DNA from 3 places in the Peribacillus frigoritolerans genome. Region 3 is predicted to be linked to each of the others. Evidence: riboswitches for the same ligand, from Rfam matches in the RefSeq annotation. Region 3 holds a riboswitch; each other region holds the start of a gene.

Region 1 (4,255 bases), 2.3 Mb from region 3:
AGGGGAATTCCAACAACTCATCAAATATTTTAAAGAATACCCAATGAATCTTTTCAACCCCTGTTTCATAGATAAATATGTGATGTTCGAAGCATTGTTGGAAGAAGGATCCCTCACCAATCACCTCCCGCCCACCATGGTCTTGCGAAACAGCGGCTGCCTTGATGCTTTCCTGGAGACCTACAGGCATATATACCTTAAACCCTGCAAAGGAAGCCAAGGTAAAGGCATTTATACCATAATCAAAAATGATGATGATACACTATTGTTCAATAGCTTAAAGCATAGTGAGTCCTTCCCGGATTTCACGTCATTCTGGGAAACAAAAAAAAGGGAGCTATTAAAAAGGAGCTACCTTGCTCAACAGGCGATCATACCAAAAAAACTTTTTGGACATCGTTATGATTACCGGATTCTGGTCCATTATGAAAAAGGTTTTTATAAAGTGACCGGCAAAGCGGTAAGGATGTCACAAACCCAGGAAATCACCACCCACACTCCCCAAGGGGGTAAGATTTTTCCTTATCAAGTCCTGCAATCAAGAAGCCTGAATCGAAAATTAGCGAAAATCGCCCAAAAAAGCGGAGAGATACTATCAAAAAAAATCGGATTTCTCGGAGAGTTTTCCATGGATATAGGGGAAGACGAATCAGGCTCGCTCTTCATATACGAAGTGAACTCAAAGCCCATGCAATTCGATGAGGAGGAAATTGAAACAAACAGGCTTTTGCATTTAAAAAATCTTTTTATTGAATTAACTTTCCCCAGCCTGACAATTAAATAACACCTCCAGCTGCCGTTTTCCATTATAATTAAATGAGAAACTGTATATATGGAGGTAATACATATGATTACTCATTTTCAATGGGCACCACTGCATAAGAATCTGCCAGGATGGAAAATTTCCTTTTATTTCAACAAGCAGGCAATCCAAGCCTTGTATCATAAAGATGGATCCATCGAGTGGACAGCCAATCCGCCTTCCGAAACAGATGAAGCCAAACTCAAAAGCATGATACATGATTTAATGATCTTCCATGTATATGAATGAACCGCCTTTACATTCATGAAATCCCTAAACAGAATAAAAAAAACTCCTTTGCCTAAACTAAAGAAAAGGCTAGGAGGGATTTATTTTGGATAAAGAAAAAATGACATTTTTGAAGGATACCGAATATGATGGCAAGGACTCCGTTTACCTTGATATCGACCGTATCATCAATGAAGGAATGGCGGGCGGAAATGTGTATGAAGTCGCTGACCTTCAGAACATCGAAGAAGCACATGATTTTTATGATGAAACAGATCCCAATATCAATAAATGAATTATGTGGGCTCTCTTATGGAGAGCTCTCCTTTATATCAGTCAGACCGTTAACATTCAAATAGTTCGATTCTCCCTTGCACTCAAAATATTTTCGTTTAATATCGATGTAATGATATGCTCTGAATCCCATTCATGCCCAGATATCTCGATAAGGGGATAGCGATTCGGTAAAACGACCTGCTGGATTTCATGTACGGTCAGCCCTTGAGAATGCAAGCGTAAAATTTCACCTTGGAGGTTTTCCAAATAATCCAGCTTTTTCCCGAACATTTCCTTCCCATCAGGGACATGCCCAGCATGGCAGCAAAACACTTCCCCGAAGTCATATTGAAGTAATCTTTTTATGGAATCGATGATGACCGGGACAGACTCTTCCCGTAAGACAAGCTTTGTCTTTGGTGTTACGAAAAGGTCTCCTGAAAAGAGCATGCCATTACTGTGATTCAAATACACCATATGGTCCTTCGCATGGCCGGGGGTAAAAATCGGCTCCCACGTTTGGGTGCGTGAATGAATGGCCTCCCCTAGCGGCTCAGCTTTAAAGGCGTCTCTCTTCCCCCAGAAAATTTTGCGATATTCAGGATATACAGCATCCCTTGCACAAACCTCAACCGACATCGGGTGAATGAAAAGCGGCACCTTTTTATGTTCCTGTATCCAGGCAGCGCCCCCCGTATGGTCTTCATGATAGTGAGTCAGGGCCACTGAGTCGAAGTCTGCGGACTCATAGAACGGAATAAGCTCTTCCAATAAAATCTGTGCGCCAGTATCTATCAATAGTCCATCCGTTAAAAAAACATTAACACTCATCCCCGACTTGTTCCCGCCAGGAGTCCCGTGCACACAAACCACATCATTTATCGACTTAATTTCTATCATTCAATTGCCTCCCCATCATTGTACAAAAATAGTTTTACCTTCCTTTTTTTAACTTTACTATAATAAATGTAGTACCACTTTACCTTTTTGACAAGGAAATATTGGAATAAATAGCCTGGATGTAAATGCTGGATTATTGCATAATAGCCCTTTTTCCATGAATCGTTTTAAAGGACTGTACCAAATTTAACGACAAAAAAAATCAAAGAAACGATTGACATTGTCGGATTTTACAAATAATATAGATTATATTATAAAACTTGAAATATTCTAAAATAATAAATTACTTATCAAGAGTGACGGAGGGATCAGGCCCTGTGATGTCCGGCAACCGCCCTTAGGGAACGGTGCCAATTCCTGCAGAATGATTGAATTCTGAAAGATAAGACGAGATATGATTTCGCTGCCTCTTTCTGAATGATAGAGGCAGCTTTTTTAATGTTTAAGGGGGAAAGCTCATGATTGAAATCCGTTCAGTCCGAAAGGAATACGTCTCGAAGAAAAACCGAGTTATCGGAGTGGATAACGTATCTTTGACCATCCAAACTGGCGAAGTATATGGAATTGTCGGCTACAGCGGAGCTGGAAAAAGCTCATTACTCCGCTGCTTGAATTTGCTTGAACGACCGACAGGTGGGAATATCATCATCGACGGCATTGATTTAACCTCTTTATCAAGTAAAGAGCTTCGTAAGCAACGCCAAAAAATCGGAATGATATTCCAGCATTTTTCCCTGGTCAGTTCAAAAACCGTTTATGAAAATGTCGCTTTCGCCTTAAAGGCGGCGCATCGATCGAAGGACGCAATCAGGTTACGTGTATTGGAATTGTTGGAAATCGTAGGGCTCAGCGATAAGAAAGATGTCTATCCGGCACAGCTTAGCGGTGGACAGAAGCAACGGGTCGGCATAGCTCGAGCCTTAGCAAATGACCCCACTGTACTATTATGTGATGAAGCGACTTCAGCCCTTGATCCAACAACTACAAAAGCGATTTTACAGTTATTGAAAAAGATAAGCAGTGAGCTTGGTATCACCATCGTGTTGATTACACATGAAATGGAAGTGGTCAAAGAACTATGCCACCGAGTCGCTGTCATGCAGGATGGCCGGGTAATTGAAGAAGGACCCGTTTATGAAATATTTTCACAGCCTAAGCAGGAGTTAACGAAGCAATTCATTAGCAGTGTACTGGATTTCGAACTCCCTTCGCACTTGATTGAAGAAAGTGAAGGTACCATTATTAAAATTCAATTCGAAGGGCAAACCGCCGGTGAGTCGATTCTTTCGGATACTCTCCAATCCCATGCAGTAAAGGGTAATATTTTACACGGTAAAATTGAGTATATCCAGGATGTTCCTTTAGGCATTTTAATCATCGAGCTAATTGGCGATGCCGCCCAAATTCATTCGGCATTGGAATATATAAAAAATCGATCCAGTTCTGTGGAGGTGTTAAAACATGTCACTGCTTAATCCCATCGTGAATATTTTACCTGATCTTAATAAAGCCTTTCTTGAAACGATTTATATGGTCGGCGTTTCTCTTGCAGTAGCCCTGCTGATCGGTTTACCGCTTGGAGTATTGCTGTTTACGACAACCAGGAATTTATTTTTTGAAAATAGCATCGTGAATCGATCTCTCGGTTTCGCTGTCAATATTGTCCGTTCAATCCCGTTCATCATTCTCTTGGTCGCCCTCCTTCCTTTAACGGACCTGCTTACGGGATCGACGATAGGGCCAAGAGCGGCTTCTGTTTCCCTTTCCGTATCCGCAATACCTTTTTTTGCAAGGATTGTTGAAACGGCATTACGTGAAATAGACAGAGGAGTGATTGAAGCTGCAATAGCCGTAGGTGCCACTCCATGGATGATCATTAAGGATGTACTTCTTCCAGAGGCAAAACCGGGAATCATTCAAGGACTGACATTAACGACCATTTCGCTTATCGGTTACTCAGCAATGGCAGGCACAATCGGCGGAGGCGGAATTGGCGACCTGGCCATCCGGTACGGATATTACCGTTATGACAACACAGTCATGATCACG
Region 2 (4,255 bases), 500 kb from region 3:
CTAGAAACCTCTTCTTATTGAAGTGGTTTTTTTGTTTATAAAAGGCCAGGTATCATATAATTCCAACTAAATCCATAGAAAAAGGTGAAATCATATGTCAGAGAAAAAGTTGCGTTTCGAAACATTGAGTGTTCATGGCGGTCTGCAAGCTGATGAAACAGGTGCTCGTGCAGTTCCTATCTACCAAAGCAATGCATACTTGTTCAAAGACACCGACCATGCAGCGAATTTATTTGGTCTAAAGGAGAATGGTTATATATATTCACGACTTCATAATCCCACGGTCAGCGTTTTTGAGGAAAGAATGGCCTTATTGGAAGGCGGTATCGGCGGATTGGCAACAGCAAGCGGAATGGCGGCCATTTCACTTTCAATCCTGAATATTGCCGCTGCTGGAGATGAGATTGTTTCAGCCTCTACATTATATGGCGGTACGTATAACCTTTTTGAAAATACTCTTCCTAAATATGGGATCAAAGTGAAGTTCGTTTCTCCCGATGACCCTGAAAATTTCAAAAGGGCGATAACGCCAAGAACTAAAGCCATTTTTGCTGAAACGATCGGAAATCCAAGTTTGAGGGTGCTTGATATTGAAGCGGTAGCGAAAATCGCCCATGATGCCGGAATACCTTTGATCATTGATAATACCTTCGCGACACCATATCTATGCAGACCAATTGATTTTGGAGCGGATATTGTCATCCATTCCGCTACAAAATGGCTTCTGGGAAATGGAACCACGCTGGGCGGTGTCATCGTGGATGGAGGGAAATTCGATTGGAACTCGCCAAATTATCCTGGCTTCACGGAGCCTGACCCAAGCTACGACAATCTGGTATACGCCGAGGCAGTTGGACCTGCTGCATTCATAACGAAAGCCCGAGTGCAGTTACTTCGTGATTTAGGCCCTGCGCTAAGTGCCCAAAGTGCATTCCAGTTTACGCTTGGGCTTGAAACACTGCATGTAAGGATGAAAGAGCATCTGTCAAACACCAAGTCTGTCATTAAATATTTAAAAAACCACCCTGCAGTGACTTGGGTTTCACATCCTGGTGATGAGGATCATCCCGATAAAGCCCTTGCGGATAAATATTTGCCTAAGGGAGCTGGATCTGTCGTGACTTTTGGAATACAAGGTAATCGCGAAGCTGGCGCAAAGCTTATCAATTCGGTGGAATTATGGTCCCATGTAGCGAATGTGGGGGATGCGAAGAGCTTGATCATCCATCCAGCAAGTACGACCCATCAACAATTGAATGAGGCGGGTCTTGCGAAAGCGGGTGTGAGTGCTGATCAAGTCCGTTTATCCATTGGGATTGAAAATGTAGACGATTTAATAGAAGATTTGGAGCAGGCAATTGAAAAAGCGACGAATATCGTCTCCTTGACATCCAAAACGGTTTAAGTAAAGTTTCTGTGTACTAGAAATAATATACATTGCGCTCCTTTTTTATCTATGATAAAATTTCACCATACTAAAGAACTTAATGATGTACAAATATTCTATATATTAGCTCTTATCAAGAGAGGTGGAGGGATGTGCCCGATGAAACCCGGCAACCGACAAGGAGATTTCCTTGGAAAGGTGCCAATTCACACAAAGTTTAATCACTTTGGAAGATGAGAGGAAGGCCTGTTTCTTCACCTGCCTTTCTGCTCATGCAGAAAGGTTTTTTCTATTTTAATGGGGGAAACCCTTTGCATGATATGAGAAACAGACTAATAATGTAGAGAAATCAACTAAGTTCATAGGTTTTATTGGATAAAAGAGGTGAGGATTAATGATTACATTGACGAAAGTCAGTAAGCTGTTCCGAACAGGAAAAGGAAACAGTGAGACGATCAAGGCTGTAAATAATGTGAATGTTGAAATAAATAAAGGCGAGATTTTCGGTATTATCGGTTACAGTGGAGCGGGGAAAAGTACTTTGATCAGAATGCTCAATGGGTTGGAAACACCTACAGAGGGATCCGTTGTGGTGGCTGAGAAGGAAATTTCAAAAATTAAAGGCGCTCAGCTCCGTAAGGCCCGTCAAGAAATCAGCATGATTTTCCAACATTTCAATCTATTATGGTCAAGGACCGTTCAGGAGAATATATCTTTCCCATTGGAAATTGCAGGAGTTTCTAAACCTGAACGAACCAAGCGTGTGAACGAATTGATCAAGTTAGTCGGACTGGAAGGCAGGGAAAAGGCCTATCCTTCACAATTAAGCGGAGGGCAAAAGCAAAGGGTGGGAATAGCCAGGGCTCTGGCAAATGACCCTAAAGTGCTGCTGTGTGATGAAGCGACTTCTGCCTTGGATCCGCAGACTACCGACTCCATACTCGAATTGCTTGTTGACATCAATCAGCGCCTGGGATTGACGATCGTCTTGATAACACATGAAATGCATGTAATACGTAAAATCTGCCATCGCGTCGCCGTGATGGAAAGCGGGCAGGTTGTTGAACAGGGTCCTGTCCTTGATGTTTTCAAGAATCCTAAAGAACAAATGACGAAGCGTTTCGTGCAACAGGTAACGGAACCGGAAGAAACGAAAGAAACGATGGACCATTTGCTCGAGCGCTATCCTGCAGGCAAAGTAATTCAATTGACCTTTGTAGGTGATCATGCAGAAAGCCCATTGATTACCAAGCTTGTACGTAACTTCGAGTTGGATGTCAATATCGTTCAAGGTAAGATATCCCAAACAAGAAGCGGTTCATATGGAACATTGTTTATCCATCTTGATGGCAAAGAGGATGAAATGCTCCACGCAATAGAATTCATTAAAGCACAGCAGGTAGGCGTGGAGGTGATTACTCATGCTTGAAGAATTATTGCCGAATGTTGATTGGGAAGACATTATTGAAGCTACGAGGGAAACGCTTTACATGACAAGCGTCTCTGTAGTGGCAACCTTTTTTATAGGCATAATATTAGGATTGATCCTGTTCCTGACGGGGAAGGGTAATATGTGGGAAAACCGGGCAGTCAACGGGGTCATGAGTGCTGTCGTCAATATATTCCGTTCCATTCCATTTCTTATTTTGATCGTGCTGCTCATTCCTTTCACTAAAGCGCTTGTCGGTTCCATGATCGGAGAGAACGCTGCACTGCCGGCACTTATTATCGGTGCGGCACCATTTTATGCGCGTATGGTTGAAATCGGCCTTCGTGAAATCGATAAAGGTGTAATTGAAGCCGCTAAATCGATGGGGGCAAAAACGAGCACGATCATTTGGAAGGTCCTTCTTCCAGAGTCGATGCCTGCCCTTATTTCCGGGATTACGGTAACATCGATTGCATTGGTTGGATATACCGCAATGGCCGGGGTCATCGGCGCAGGCGGGCTTGGTAATCTGGCCTATTTGGACGGCTATCAAAGAAATCAAAATGACGTTACGCTTGTAGCGACGATCGTTATTCTAATTATCGTCTTCATAATTCAAATTATTGGAGATGTGATTACATCTAAATTGGACAAAAGATAAAGGGAGATGAAAAGGATGAAAAAGTTTTTAGGATTTGCATTAATTTTAGTGTTATCTATCGCTTTGGCTGCTTGTGGAAGTGAAAAGGATAAAAGCGGCAGTGATACGGAAAAAGAATCGAAGAAAATAGTTGTAGGGGCATCAAATGTTCCTCATGCTGAAATCCTTGAGGAAGCCAAGCCGCTTCTTAAAGAAAAAGGAATCGAATTGGAAATCGAAACATTCCAGGACTATGTTTTACCGAATAAGGCGTTGAATGATAAGGAATTGGATGCTAACTACTTTCAACACATTCCATATTTAGAGGGGCAAATTAAAGAAAATGGATATGACTTCGTTAATGCTGGCGGAATCCATATCGAGCCGATTGCCCTATATTCACAAAAATATAAAAGCATTGATAAACTTCCGGAAGGCGCAACAATCATTATGAGCAGCTCTGTCGCTGATCATGGACGCGCTTTATCCCTTTTGGAAAAGAATGGCCTGATCACTTTGAAAGAAGGGATCGATAAAACGACGGCTACAACGAAAGACATCGTTGAAAATAAGAAAAACCTTAAATTCGATGCCGATTATGAAGCGGCCCTGCTTCCTAAAATTTATGAGAGTGGCGAAGGCGATGCAGTCTTGATCAACTCCAACTATGCGATTGACGCCGGTTTGAATCCGCTTGAAGATTCGATTGCGATTGAAGATTCGGAATCACCATATGTGAATGTCATTGCCGTAAACAAAGGTGACGAAAATAAAGAAGCAATCAAAGCGCTTGTAGAAG
Region 3 (4,255 bases):
ATGTGATCTTCAATAATCTGCCGATGCTGCTTTTGCACTAATTCTCTCGCCATACTCTTAATCTCCCCTTTTTCTTGAATCGATCCATTACTTTTCATTAGCTGGTTTTGTCCAAGCATCCTGGTAATTCACTAATTCATCTACAGAAACATATGCAGGAATGGTGTTTCCTTTAAACGTTTTTTTGATGAACGCTTCCACTTCTTTCGATTGATAAAGCTCCACTAATTTCTGCAACTCAGGACGATCGGAATTACCCTTTTTAACTGCAATGATATTAATATACGGTTTCGCCGTTTTACTTTCATGGAATAAAGAATCTTTTAAAGTAAGGCCTGCTTCGACGGCAAAGTTATTATTGATGGCTGAAGCATCGGCATCATCCAATAGACGAGGTGTATTGCCTGCAGCAACAGGTTGGATTTTCAAGTTTTTCGGATTTTCCCTAATGATTTCCAATGAACCCGATCCATTGAATTCCTCTTTCAATGTAATCAATCCAGCTTCCTGAAGAAGGAGTAGTGCACGGCCAAAGTTTGTTGCTTCATTCGGAACGGCAATCGTAGCGCCATCCGGAAGACTTTTAAGATCTTTATGTTTTTTAGAATAAAGGCCCATAGGTGCAATGACAGTCGACCCGATGGCCTCTAATTTCAGATTTTGGTCTTGAACGAATTCATCGAAGTAAGCGACCGTTTGGAATGAATTGGCATCAATTTCACCTTCACTTAACGCAAGGTTCGGTTGGATATAATCATTGAAAGTGACCAGTTCGATATTAAGCCCTTCCTCTTTCGCTATGTCGACAATGTATTCCCATGTTCTCGTATCCCCGCTGCTGACACCGACTTTCACTGTTTTCACATCATCCGAAACGCCTGATGCACCTTCTTCTTTCCCGCATGCTGCAGACACTATGGCCAATGCCAATACTATGATCGTTAATAAGATTTTCTTCATTTCTCCTACCTCCTGTTATTTTTATCTTCTTCTGATTTTTCTTGAAATAAAATTCCCGGTGGATTGCAATAATTGAACGATGATCACGAGCGCCGCTACTGTGACGACCATCGTCATCGTATCGAACCTTTGATAACCGTAAGCCAAAGCTAGATCCCCGACCCCGCCTGCCCCGACGGCACCTGCCATGGCCGTAGCTCCAACAAGCCCGATAGTCGCTGTTGTAAATGTTAGGATCAACGAACTAAGTCCCTCGGGAATCAAAAAGCGATAAATGATTTGCCATGTCGTCGCACCCATCGCCTGAGCGGCCTCGATGATCCCTTTGTCCACTTCCAACAGGGAGTTCTCAACAAGCCGGGCAATATAAGGAGCCGCGTAAAAGATTAGCGGAACAATGGCCGCATTCATTCCGATCGCACTGCCTACAATCATTCTGGTAAGCGGAATAACTGCTACAAGCAAGATGATGAAAGGAACCGACCGCAATATATTGATGATCGGGTTCAATACATTAAAAATCCATTTATTCTCCAGGATGTGACCCTTTCTTGTAATGACAAGCAGGATACCGAGCGGAAGCCCGATCAATCCGGAAAACACCAATGAAATGGCTACCATATAAAGTGTGTCACCGAAAGCTGTCAACAACTGCTCTGCTGTAATTTCCATTCCCCAAAGCGTATTACCCATTTATCTGCACCTCCTGGACGAGAATCCCCTCATCTTTAATATATTGATAAGCCTTATCCACCTCATTTTTGTTCCCTGTCACTTCGATGATCAAATTCCCGAAAGGCGTTTCCTGAATTTCAGAAATATTGGCTGATAAAACACTTAAATGAACGTCATATTTCTTCGAGATCGTTGAAAGTAAAGGAGTACCCGAAGTAGTCCCAATAAAATTAATTTTCCAAATAATCGGGATATGGGATCCTATGCTTTTTAGGAAACTTTGTGGAATTTCGTCATGTATGACCGTTCTCACGAAGTTTTTTGCAATATCCGTTTGCGGCTTCGCAAACACTTCGAAAACCGAACCTTGTTCAACGACGCATCCGCCCTCCATGACCGCTACCTTATTGCAAATTTCCCTGATGACAGACATCTCATGAGTGATTAGCAGAATGGTAATATTGTATTCTTTATTAATTTTCTTTAAGAGCTGCAGAACGGCACTCGTTGTTTGTGGATCCAATGCCGACGTAGCTTCATCACACAATAAGATCGATGGATTCGTAGCCAAAGCTCTCGCAATGCCGATCCGCTGCTTTTGACCTCCCGATAATTGATCCGGATAACTCTTCGCCTTGCTCGATAAGCCAACGAACTCCAACAGCTCGCCTACACGGTTTTTGATTTCCTTAGCCGGAGTTCCCGATAAAACCAGCGGCATAGCAATGTTATCAAAAACAGTCTTGGAGTTTAGCAAGTTGAAATGCTGAAAAATCATCCCGATTTTTTTCTTTTCTACCCGTAATTCCTTCTGGCTTAATTTGATTAAATCCTTGCCCCCAACAATCACCGAACCATCTGAAGGATCTTCAAGCAAGTTGACCAGCCTGATCAACGTACTCTTTCCGGCCCCGCTATAACCGACTACACCGAATATATCCCCCTTTTCCACTGTCAAATTAATGCCCTTCAAAGCCTCGACAGTCTGTTTCTTTGTTTGATAAACCTTTTTAACATTTTGAAACTCAATCATCCAATCTCCCCCATGTTGTTTATTTGTACGAATTCATTATCCAGTGAGAAGAGCTTTGCAAAGTTTCATAATGATAGGGTTAAATTCGAAACTCACGAGTAATTGCACCAATTCTCCAAATAACCATATACATTTTGAATAAACAAAAGAGGCCTCTTCCGTCGTCAGACAGAAGAGGCCTCTTTTAGACATAAAAAAGAGTAAACTCTTAATTTAATTATCTAAGAAAAGCTCCTTCTTATCTTTCAAACTTTCGTCCGTTGGAATTAGCACAGTATTTTTACAAAAGTAAAAACCCGCTGCCGAGGTATCATAGGGCCAAGTCCCTCCACATCTCTTGATAAGAATTAACGTTATATTTAATTATGTCCTTCACTATATATTCTAATTTCTCTAAAGTCAACCATATTTTTCACCGTTTAAAATATTTTCACAGTATAGTGAATTGATAATTTTTAATTATATTAATATAATTAAAAATTATATTAATATAATTAAAAATTATATTTTATATTGATTTGCTCATTCTCCATACAAGGTGTTTTTGACTTTCCTCCCTTATCTTCATCATGCCTGAATTCGTATATAAACGAATCGCCCTTTGATTATCCGGAGAAACCCTTAAATGGTATTCGGATACATTAAATTGCCTGAAAAGTTTTCTGCGTAGCGAACCAATTCCTTGCCAAGGCCTTTACTGCGATATTCGGGAATAAGATAAAATAGATCTACATAGCCGATCTCAGTTCCTTCATACCCCCGAATTCGAAGTTCCATTTGTCCAATCGGTACTTGGTCATTTTCAAGGATCACCTGTCCCCCAGGAAATTTGCGGACCCTTTCTTCCATTCGTTGCAGATATGTATTTTCATCTCCAAAACCAGCTTCAGTTCCAAAACTTACAACAAAGGAATCTTTCCTGAATTTAACGATAATATCTTTGTCTTTGTCCGTATCAATGGTCCGAAAGATCAACTTTACCCACCCCTATTATTTTAGTGAAATAGTTATCAAGCAAATAAACTCATTTTACTTACACTTTTTATGATATTTCATTATTTACTTTTACAAGCGTCTTATTTCATTTTTTCTGAAAGGATTTTGCCTTAATCCCTATAGGAATGGCCATAATATTAAATTAAAAACAAATGCAATATTGTTGGGAGAGGTCTAGTAATGGGGATTGGGTAGGCACATATAATTTTTGAGTCTAACTTTGCAGGGTATGAATGTTCGAGAGGAATTTTGTTTATTCAGCTCCAACTCAACTTTTTCCCAAGCATCCTTTTTCCCTTTCATTTATATTCCAATTATAATAGGTAAGTGGAACATATTTACATGATTATCCATTATAAAAATCATTGGAGGTATTGAAGATGAAAGTTGTTGCAATAGTGGGAAGTATCCGTAAAGAGTCTTACAACCTTAAGCTTGCCAAATATATTCAATCTAGATATCAAGATCGGTTCGATCTCGAAATCTTGAACATTCGGGATTTACCTTTTTATGATCAAGATATTGAAAATGACCCTCCATTAGTTGTAAAAGAATTTAAATGTAAAGTGGCCGAAGCAGATGCAGTCTTGT

The links. Region 3 has a riboswitch for S-adenosylmethionine ahead of ABOA58_RS22750 (methionine ABC transporter ATP-binding protein). Riboswitches for the same ligand answer to the same signal wherever they lie in the genome.
Region 1: linked by a shared signal. The riboswitch ahead of ABOA58_RS06280 (methionine ABC transporter ATP-binding protein) and the one ahead of ABOA58_RS22750 (methionine ABC transporter ATP-binding protein) in region 3 are both predicted to bind S-adenosylmethionine.
Region 2: linked by a shared signal. The riboswitch ahead of ABOA58_RS25355 (methionine ABC transporter ATP-binding protein) and the one ahead of ABOA58_RS22750 (methionine ABC transporter ATP-binding protein) in region 3 are both predicted to bind S-adenosylmethionine.

Annotation. Positions count from the first base shown of each region.
Region 1 covers NZ_CP158190.1:1,273,850-1,278,104, reverse strand. The annotation lists gene ABOA58_RS06300 (YheC/YheD family protein) at 1-784, shown strand, start outside; gene ABOA58_RS06295 (YheE family protein) at 848-1,051, shown strand; gene ABOA58_RS06290 (hypothetical protein) at 1,137-1,325, shown strand; gene ABOA58_RS06285 (MBL fold metallo-hydrolase) at 1,382-2,206, opposite strand; SAM riboswitch class I at 2,491-2,595, shown strand; gene ABOA58_RS06280 (methionine ABC transporter ATP-binding protein) at 2,665-3,681, shown strand; gene ABOA58_RS06275 (methionine ABC transporter permease) at 3,668-4,255, shown strand, end outside.
Region 2 covers NZ_CP158190.1:5,113,528-5,117,782, reverse strand. The annotation lists gene ABOA58_RS25360 (O-acetylhomoserine aminocarboxypropyltransferase/cysteine synthase family protein) at 95-1,405, shown strand; SAM riboswitch class I at 1,515-1,627, shown strand; gene ABOA58_RS25355 (methionine ABC transporter ATP-binding protein) at 1,782-2,816, shown strand; gene ABOA58_RS25350 (methionine ABC transporter permease) at 2,809-3,477, shown strand; gene ABOA58_RS25345 (MetQ/NlpA family ABC transporter substrate-binding protein) at 3,493-4,255, shown strand, end outside.
Region 3 covers NZ_CP158190.1:4,610,289-4,614,543, forward strand. The annotation lists gene ABOA58_RS22735 (M20 family metallopeptidase) at 1-53, opposite strand, end outside; gene ABOA58_RS22740 (MetQ/NlpA family ABC transporter substrate-binding protein) at 88-960, opposite strand; gene ABOA58_RS22745 (methionine ABC transporter permease) at 982-1,632, opposite strand; gene ABOA58_RS22750 (methionine ABC transporter ATP-binding protein) at 1,646-2,668, opposite strand; SAM riboswitch class I at 2,904-3,015, opposite strand; gene ABOA58_RS22755 (GNAT family N-acetyltransferase) at 3,290-3,643, opposite strand; gene ABOA58_RS22760 (NADPH-dependent FMN reductase) at 4,045-4,255, shown strand, end outside.